Regions from separate parts of the Pseudomonas sp. JE3303 genome, predicted to be linked through region 1. Evidence: riboswitches for the same ligand, from Rfam matches in the RefSeq annotation. Region 1 holds a riboswitch; the other holds the start of a gene.
What was found. A riboswitch is a leader RNA that binds a small molecule or an ion and turns the genes downstream of it on or off. The one in region 1 is predicted to bind cobalamin.
Positions count from the first base shown of each region.

Region 2: linked by a shared signal. The riboswitch ahead of cobW (cobalamin biosynthesis protein CobW) and the one ahead of cobO (cob(I)yrinic acid a,c-diamide adenosyltransferase) in region 1 are both predicted to bind cobalamin.

Region 1 is NZ_JBWGIF010000017.1:24,692-28,847, forward strand. It holds gene bluB (5,6-dimethylbenzimidazole synthase) at 1-424, opposite strand, end outside; gene AC0ZZU_RS22005 (cobyrinate a,c-diamide synthase) at 421-1,716, opposite strand; gene cobO (cob(I)yrinic acid a,c-diamide adenosyltransferase) at 1,713-2,324, opposite strand; cobalamin riboswitch at 2,467-2,687, opposite strand; gene AC0ZZU_RS22015 (PQQ-dependent sugar dehydrogenase) at 2,813-4,126, shown strand; gene AC0ZZU_RS22020 (C40 family peptidase) at 4,141-4,156, opposite strand, start outside.
Region 2 is NZ_JBWGIF010000007.1:48,036-52,191, reverse strand. It holds gene AC0ZZU_RS11610 (DUF1272 domain-containing protein) at 1-29, opposite strand, end outside; gene cobM (precorrin-4 C(11)-methyltransferase) at 101-847, opposite strand; gene AC0ZZU_RS11600 (cobalamin biosynthesis protein) at 875-1,303, opposite strand; cobalamin riboswitch at 1,400-1,598, shown strand; gene cobW (cobalamin biosynthesis protein CobW) at 1,695-2,768, shown strand; gene cobN (cobaltochelatase subunit CobN) at 2,772-4,156, shown strand, end outside.

The DNA of each region.
Region 1 (4,156 bases):
GCCAGAGGTTCTGGATCGCGCACGACAGCGATGCGAGGTCCATCTCCGGCAAGGTCCTGCGGCCAAAGATGTGCGCTTCGCGCTGGTCCATCAAGGCTGCCACCAGCACCTCGGCGCAGTCGCCAATACCCTCGACCTTGAGCTGCATGAACTCATCGGAACGCTCGCCCAGCGCGTGCGCCGTGCGCACCCGTTCCTCCTCGACCAGCGCCTGGATCTGCCCACGCAGGGCCCGGTCGCTGATGCGGATGAAACGCCAGGGCTGCATCAGCCCGACGCTGGGCGCCTGGTGCGCCGCGCCCAGCAGTCTGGCCAGCAGCTCGGGAGCGACCTCGCCCCCGGTGAAATGACGCATGTCGCGCCGCTCGCCAATGGCGCGGTAGACCGCTGCACGCTCGGCGTCGTTGAAGGCCTGCTCGCTCATGGCCGCAACAGCGCCGCCGCCGCAGGTGGGTTGGACGGAAAATAGAAGTGCACGTAGGACGCCGTCAGCCGGCCGCAGCGATAGACCGCCTCGGCGCCACGTCCACCATTCGGGCTGTGCCCACGGGCGATCGGTTCCAGCTCGGTGCTGGTCAGCGAATGATGGTAGGTATGTCCGCGCAGGTTGCCCTCCGGCAATGCAACGTCCTGGAGGGCCAACGCCGCCAGCCGTTTCTGCATCACGGCGTCCCCTGCAAGCAGGCCAAGCAGCTCGGCTCGTTCACCCGTCACGTCGGTCAGGGAATCGAGCAGGTACAGCATCCCGCCGCATTCGGCGAGCAGTGGCTTGCCTTGCGCGTGGTGCGCACGGATGGCGTGCAGCATCGGGCCATTGCCGGACAGGACCTGATGGTGCAGCTCGGGATAACCGCCGGGCAGATAAAGGCTGTCGACGTCAGGCAGATGCGCGTCATGCACAGGCGAGAAGAACACCAGCTCGGCACCCATGGCCTGCAGCAGGTCGAGATTGGCGCCGTACAGGAAGGCAAAGGCTTCGTCACGGGCCACGCCGATGCGCACGCCGGCCAGAAACGGCTCGACCGCGACAGGATCCGGCTCGGCGAAGCGGACAGGCGGCGGCAAGGCGGCATCGCAGCTCTCGCCCAAGGCCTGGGCGGCGGCATCGAGACGCGCGTCCAGATCATTCAATTCGCTCGCCTGGACCAAGCCGAGATGCCGGCTCGGCAGCTCGATGTCGCTCCCCCGCGACAGCCCGCCATACCAACGCAGCCCTTCGGTCAGGCTCCCTTCGAGCAATTGCGCGTGGCGCAGCGTGCCGACGCGGTTCGCCAGGACACCCGCGAACGGCAGGTCGGCCTGATAGCGCGCCAGACCCAGGGCCAGGGCGCCGAAGGTCTGGGCCATGGCCGTGCCGTCGATCACCGCCAGCACCGGCACGCCAAAGTGCCGCGCCAGATCCGCGCTCGAAGGAGTGCCATCGAACAGCCCCATGACTCCTTCGATCAGGATCAGGTCGGCATCCAGTGCCGCTTCCCACAGCAGTCGGCGGCTCTCCTGCTCGCCGATCATCCACATGTCGAGCTGGTACACCGGCGCACCGCTGGCACGCTCGAGAATCATCGGATCGAGAAAATCCGGCCCGCACTTGAACACCCGCACCTTGCGGCCGAGGTTTCGATGCAGGCGTGCCAATGCAGCGGTGACCGTGGTCTTGCCCTGGCCTGAAGCCGGTGCCGCGATCAGAACCGCCGGGCAGTGCCGGGCTTGGCTCACAGTTCGACACCCTTTTGCGCGCGGATGCCGGCCTGGAAGGCATGCTTGACGACGCCCATCTCGGTAACGGTGTCGGCCAGGTCGATCAGTTCGGGCTTGGCGCCGCGGCCGGTGACGATCACATGCTGCATCGGCGGGCGGGCCTGCAGGTCGCCAAGGACCTGGTCGAGGTCGAGATAGCCATGCTTGAGCGCAATATTGAGCTCGTCGAGCACAACGAAGCCGATCGCAGGGTCTTGCAGCATCTGCCGCGACACGGCCCAGGCTGCTTCCGCGGCGGCGATATCGCGCTGGCGGTCCTGGGTTTCCCAGGTAAAGCCCTCGCCCATCACGTGATACCGCACCTGTTCAGGGAAGCGGCGATAGAACAACTCTTCGCCGGTGCTGTTGCGGCCCTTGATGAACTGCACCACGCCGCACTGCATGCCGTGACCCATGGCGCGGGCGAGCATGCCGAAGGCCGAGCTGCTCTTGCCCTTGCCGTTGCCCGTCAGCACCAGCAGCAGGCCGCATTCATTAGGGGCGCTGGCGATACGCTCGTCGATCACGGCCTTCTTGCGCTGCATGCGCGCCAGGTGGCGTTCGTCACGCTCGGTGGATTCGCTCATGAAAGTTCTCCGCAGACTGTCGGGCGCCGCGCTCGGGCGCGCGCTGGCAGGCACCAGGCGACGACAGATAAATAGGCAGGCATACGGAAAACGCGCAGGGCCGCGGCGCTGGCCACGGTGCTCCGCGCATCACCCTCCGTGATGCCGTTGGCTGTAACAGGCCGGTCTCCGGACTTGCGAGCAGGCTCGGGGCCTTGTGCCACGCGCCTTCCCGGGTAGTCAAACCCAGTGGCCATGCGCGGCGTTCACTCGCTTACCGTTGCGGGGGCAGCGCCGGAATCGCGCCTTGTCTGCGCTCACCGGCTTCCCAGTTTCACCCTGCCGAGCCTTCGCCCGCAGAGCACCTGAAACACGCCGCGAAGGTTAGAGGGTTGCACTCGGAGCGTCAATCAAACCCGGGACGATCTGCCACTGGACCGGGGGCACTGAACCTAGTTTGCGGGGTATGGCTCTGAATACTTGATGACCACCTTGCGAGGATCTCGAACATGGACAGGATACGCGTAGCGATAGTGCTGGCCCTGGCCACCGGCCTGGGCGGTTGCGGCGAGACCGCCCGGCTGAAGCTGGACGAAGGCTTCGGCCCCTCGCCAAACCTGCCCGAGCCGAACGAGACCCTCATGCCCACCGTCAACATCGCACCCGCGGTGGGCTGGCCACAAGGCGTCAAGCCCCAAGCGGCGCCCGGCACCCAGGTGACGGCCTTCGCGGGCAACCTCGATCATCCGCGCTGGCTCTATGTACTGCCCAACGGTGACGTGCTGGTGGCCGAGACCAACGCCCCGCCCAAGCCCGATGACGACAAGGGCGTGCGCGGCTGGATAATGAAGAAAGTGATGAAGCGCGCAGGCGCAGGCGTGCCCAGTGCCAACCGCATCACCCTGCTGCGCGACGCCGACCATGACGGCGTCGCCGAAGTGCGTACCACCTTTATCGATGGACTCAACTCACCCTTTGGCATGGCCCTCGTCGGAACAGACTTCTACGTAGCCGACACCGATCGCCTGCTGCGCTTCCACTACCCGCCTGGCACCACGCAAGTCCAGAATCCCGCCAAGGTGGTCGACCTGCCGGGCGGCATGCTCAACCATCACTGGACCAAGAACGTCATCGCCAGCCGCGACGGCAAGAAGCTCTACGTTACCGTCGGCTCCAACAGCAATGTGGGGGAAAACGGCCTTGAGCAGGAGCAAGGCCGAGCCGCCATCTGGGAAGTCGACCGCGCCACCGGCCAGCACCGGATTTTTGCTTCAGGTCTGCGCAATCCCAATGGCCTGGACTGGGAGCCGACCACAGGCGCGTTATGGACGGCGGTGAACGAGCGTGACGAGATTGGCAGCGATCTGGTGCCCGACTACATCACTTCGGTCAAGGAGGGCGGCTTCTACGGGTGGCCATACAGCTACTACGGGCAGCACGTCGACGTGCGGGTCAAGCCACAGGCGCCGGACATGGTCGCCAAGGCCCTGGTCCCCGATTACGCCGTCGGCCCGCACACCGCCTCGCTCGGACTGGCGTTCGCCAAGGACGGCGTGCTGCCCGCGCCATTCGGGCGGGGTGCGTTCATCGGCCAGCACGGCTCCTGGAACCGCGATCCGCACAGTGGCTACAAAGTGGTATTCGTGCCGTTCGGGGCGGACGGGAAGCCCTCGGGCAAGCCGGTGGATCTGCTGAGCGGGTTCCTGAACGATGACGAGAAAGCCATGGGCCGGCCGGTTGGCGTGGTCACCGACCAACAAGGCGGCGTGCTGGTCGCCGATGATGTAGGAAATGTGATCTGGCGGGTGACCAAGGCGAAGTGACCAGGCTTCTGGCGTCAGGGATTGGTCGCC
Region 2 (4,156 bases), on a different contig from region 1:
CACTCGCAGTTGGGGCGCAGTTCAAGCATGGCCAGGTCTCCGTCTGTCATGGGAACGCCGAGTCTGCTACCGGCCATGCCAGGTTGGCAATACAGGGGATTCAGGGTCGGTAGAGATGCGCATGGCCCGCGCGGTACAGCGCCGATTCGGCGAACGGAGCGTCGCCCAGCACGTGACCCACCAGTATCAGCGCAGTGCGCCGGAACCCCTTGGCCTGCACGCGCTGGACAATGTCATCCAGCGTGCCCTGGACCCAGTCCTGGTCCGGCCAGGTGGCGCGGTGCACCACGGCGATCGGACAGTCACCGCCATAATGCGGGAGCAGCTCGGCGACGATCTTCTCCAGGTGCTTGACCCCAAGGTGAATGGCCAGGGTGCAGCGGTGCCGGGCGAGATCGGCCAGCTGCTCACCGGCAGGCATCGGCGAGCTGTCGCCATAGCGGGTCAGGATGACAGTCTGCGCCACCTCCGGCAGGGTCAGTTCACAGCCCAGCAGCGCCGCGCTGGCGGCCGTGGCGGTAACGCCGGGGATGATCTGGTAGTCGATGCCCAGTTCGCGCAGATGACGGATCTGCTCGCCGATGGCGCCGTAGAGGCTCGGGTCGCCGCTGTGCACGCGCGCGACATCCTGCCCCTTGGCATGGGCGCTGCGGATGGCATCGATGATCTGCTCAAGGTGCAGTTCAGCGCTGTTCAACACTACGTCGGCACGATGGCCTTCAAGCACGGCGGCCGGAACCAGGGAGCCGGCATAGATGATCACCGGACACTGACGGATCAGGCGCTGGCCCTTGACCGTGATCAGCTCGGGATCGCCGGGGCCGGCGCCGATGAAATAGACCGTCATGAAGAATCCTTGCAGGTAAAGCGGCGATTATCCGTCAAGAACCGCGCTGCACGCCAATGCCAGTGTCGCCTGGCCGCTGGCCTGACGGGTGACGTGCAGTCGCACCGGCCCGGGATGGGTGGTTGCGGCCATGGCCAGCGCCGCGCTCTCGGCTACCCCCCAGCAGCCGGTGTGTTGCCAGGCGGTGAGCGAACGCTGGCTCAGCTGCGCCTCGAACGGCGCCAGTTGCATGGCGCTGAAGAACATCAGCGGCAGCCCTAGCTGCGCGGCCAGTTGGCGCACCCCTGGCTCGTCCGACTTGCCCTCGATGCTGGCCAGGCCTCTGACTGCGCTGAGCGGCAACGCCTGGGCCGCGAGCACCTGCTGCAGCAGCTCGGCCAGTTCGCTGGCGGGGCAGCCGCGCCGGCAGCCGATGCCGGCATACAACGCGGCGCGCTCGACGCGGGTGACGGGCATGATGCGTTCCTCTGCTCTCTATAGGCGGCAGGAGCAAATCACGGGACCGATCGCCCGTCAATCACAGCCAGCGGTTGACCGCCTGACAGGCACTGCGTAGCCTTGCCGGTCCGAGGTTCTCTGGTGAACTGCACCAGAGCTAAGACGGGAACGCGGTACCAATCCGCGGCTGCCCCCGCAACTGTAAGCACTGCCCAGATCGACACAGCCACTGCGCCAGCGCGGGAAGGCGTCGATCGACCGGCCCGGCCGGTGTGGTGCAAGCCAGGAGACCTGCCTCGCAACGAATTCGACTTCCAACCGGGCGGGGTGATCCGGTGGCGAACGCGCCCAGGCAAGCCTGCCTGCGGCTTTCGTCCCGCATGCCCGCCATCCTGCCAAGGGCATCGACATGAAAACACTGGCCAAGCTCCCCGTCACCATCGTCACCGGCTTCCTGGGCTCGGGCAAGACCACGTTGCTGCGCCACATGCTGGACAACGCACAGGGCCGGCGCATCGCTGTCATCGTCAACGAGTTCGGCGAGCTGGGCATCGACGGCGAAATCCTCAAGCAGTGCAGCATCGGCTGCACCGAGGAAGAGGCCAGCGGCCGCGTCTATGAGCTGGCCAATGGCTGCCTGTGCTGCACCGTGCAGGAAGAGTTCTTTCCGGTCATGCGCGAGCTGGTCGCACGGCGTGGCGACCTGGACCACATCCTCATCGAAACCAGTGGCCTGGCCCTGCCCAAGCCGCTGGTCCAGGCCTTCCAGTGGCCAGAAATCCGCAACGCCTGCACCGTCGATGCGGTCATCACCGTGGTCGACAGCCCGGCAGTAGCCGCCGGCACTTTCGCAGCCTATCCCGACCAGGTCGACGCCCAGCGCAAGCTCGACCCGAACCTGGACCATGAATCACCACTGCACGAGCTGTTCGCCGATCAGTTGGCCAGCGCCGACCTGGTGGTGCTGAACAAGGCCGACCTGATCGCCCCCGCCGACCTGGCCAAGGTGCGCGCCGAAGTGCTAGAAGAGCTGCCCCCGGCGGTCAAGGTCATCGAGGCCAGCAGTGGCCGCTTGCCGCTTGACGTGCTGCTGGGCGTCGGTGCCGAGTCCGAGGCGCACATCGACGGCCGCCGTACCCATCATGATTCGCACCACGACGGCGATGACCATGACGACCATGACCATGACCACGACGCGTTCGATTCGATTTCCATCGACTTGCCCGAAGCCGACGAGAGCCTGCTGCTCGACGCCCTGACCAGCCTGGTAACCGAATTCGGCATCCTGCGCGCCAAGGGCTTCGCGGCCATTCCCGGCAAGCCGATGCGTTTGCTGATCCAGGGCGTGGGCAGCCGCTTCGACAAGCACTTCGACCGCGCCTGGCGTGCCGACGAGCCGCGCATCACCCGCCTGGTGCTGATCGGCCAGGAACTGGACGCGGCGCTGCTCGAAGCTCGCCTGCGCCAGGCACTGGGCGCCTGACCCATGCACCTGCTGCGGACCCAGCCCGGTTGCTTCGTACCGGACGACAGCATCGCCGATCTCGGCCAGACACCCGCTGACCTGGTGATCCTCTGCAGCGGTGATTCGCACCTGGCACTGCTGGCCGAAACCGCCCAGCAGTTGCCGGAGGACTTCCCCAGCCTGCGCCTGGCCAACCCCATGCAGGTGCAGAACCATGCCTCGGTCGACCTTTATGTCGGCCAGGTGCTGCGCCACGCCAAGGTCATCCTGGTGTCGCTGCACGGCGGTGTCGGCTACTGGCGTTACGGCGTCGAGCAGTTGGTCACGCTGGCCGAACGGGGTGTTCATCTGATCCTGGTGCCGGGCGACGACCGCCCTGACCCGGAGTTGATGGGCCTGGGCACGGTCTCGGGCGCCGAGGCGGATCGTGCCTGGCACTTCCTGCGCCAGGGCGGCAAGGCCAATGCCCTGAACCTGTTCAAGTGCCTGGCCAACCGTTGGCTTGGCCGCGACTACGCCTGGGATGAGCCGCAGCAGCTGCCACGCACCGCGGTGTACCACCCGGCCAAGGCCAGCGCCTGCCTGGCAGACTGGTTCGGCCAGTGGCATCCCGACCAGCCCGTCGCCCCTGTGCTGTTCTACCGCTCGCACTTGCAGGCGGCCAACACTGCTTTCATGGATACCTTCTGCGAGCGCCTCGCGGCGGCGGGGCTGAACCCATTGCCGATCGCCGTGGCCAGCCTCAAGGAAGCCGCCTGCCTCGCCCAGGTCGAAGCCTGGATGGACGAAGCCGGCGCCGAGGTGATCATCAACACTACAGGCTTCGCCCTTTCCAGTCCCGAGCAGCCCAACCTGCGGCCGTTCAGGCGCGATGTGCCGGTGCTCCAGGCCATCTGCGCCCAGGACAACCAGCCTGGCTGGGAAGACAGCGAGCAGGGCCTGGGTGCCCGCGACCTCGCCATGCACATCGTGCTGCCGGAACTGGACGGGCGGATCATCACCCGGCCGGTCAGCTTCAAGGACCTGGCCTGGCGCAGCGAGCGCAGCCAGTCGGACGTGGTCTGCTACCGGGCACATCCCGAGCGCATGGATTTCGTCGCTGAACTGGCACGGCACTGGGTCGAGCTGGCGCGCCTGCCCAATGGGCAAAAACGCGTGGCGCTGGTGCTGGCCAACTATCCCACCCGCGACGGGCGAATTGGCAACGGCGTTGGCCTCGATACCCCGGCGGCGGCGCTTAACATCCTGCAAGCGCTCAAGGACCAGGAATATCCCGTCGGCGAGCTGCCGCACAGCGGTACCGCGCTGATCCATGCGCTGCTGGGCGGAGTGACCAACGATCTGGACCACCTCGACCAGCGTCCTTGCGCGCAGAGCCTGGACCTGGCCGACTACCATGCCGCCTT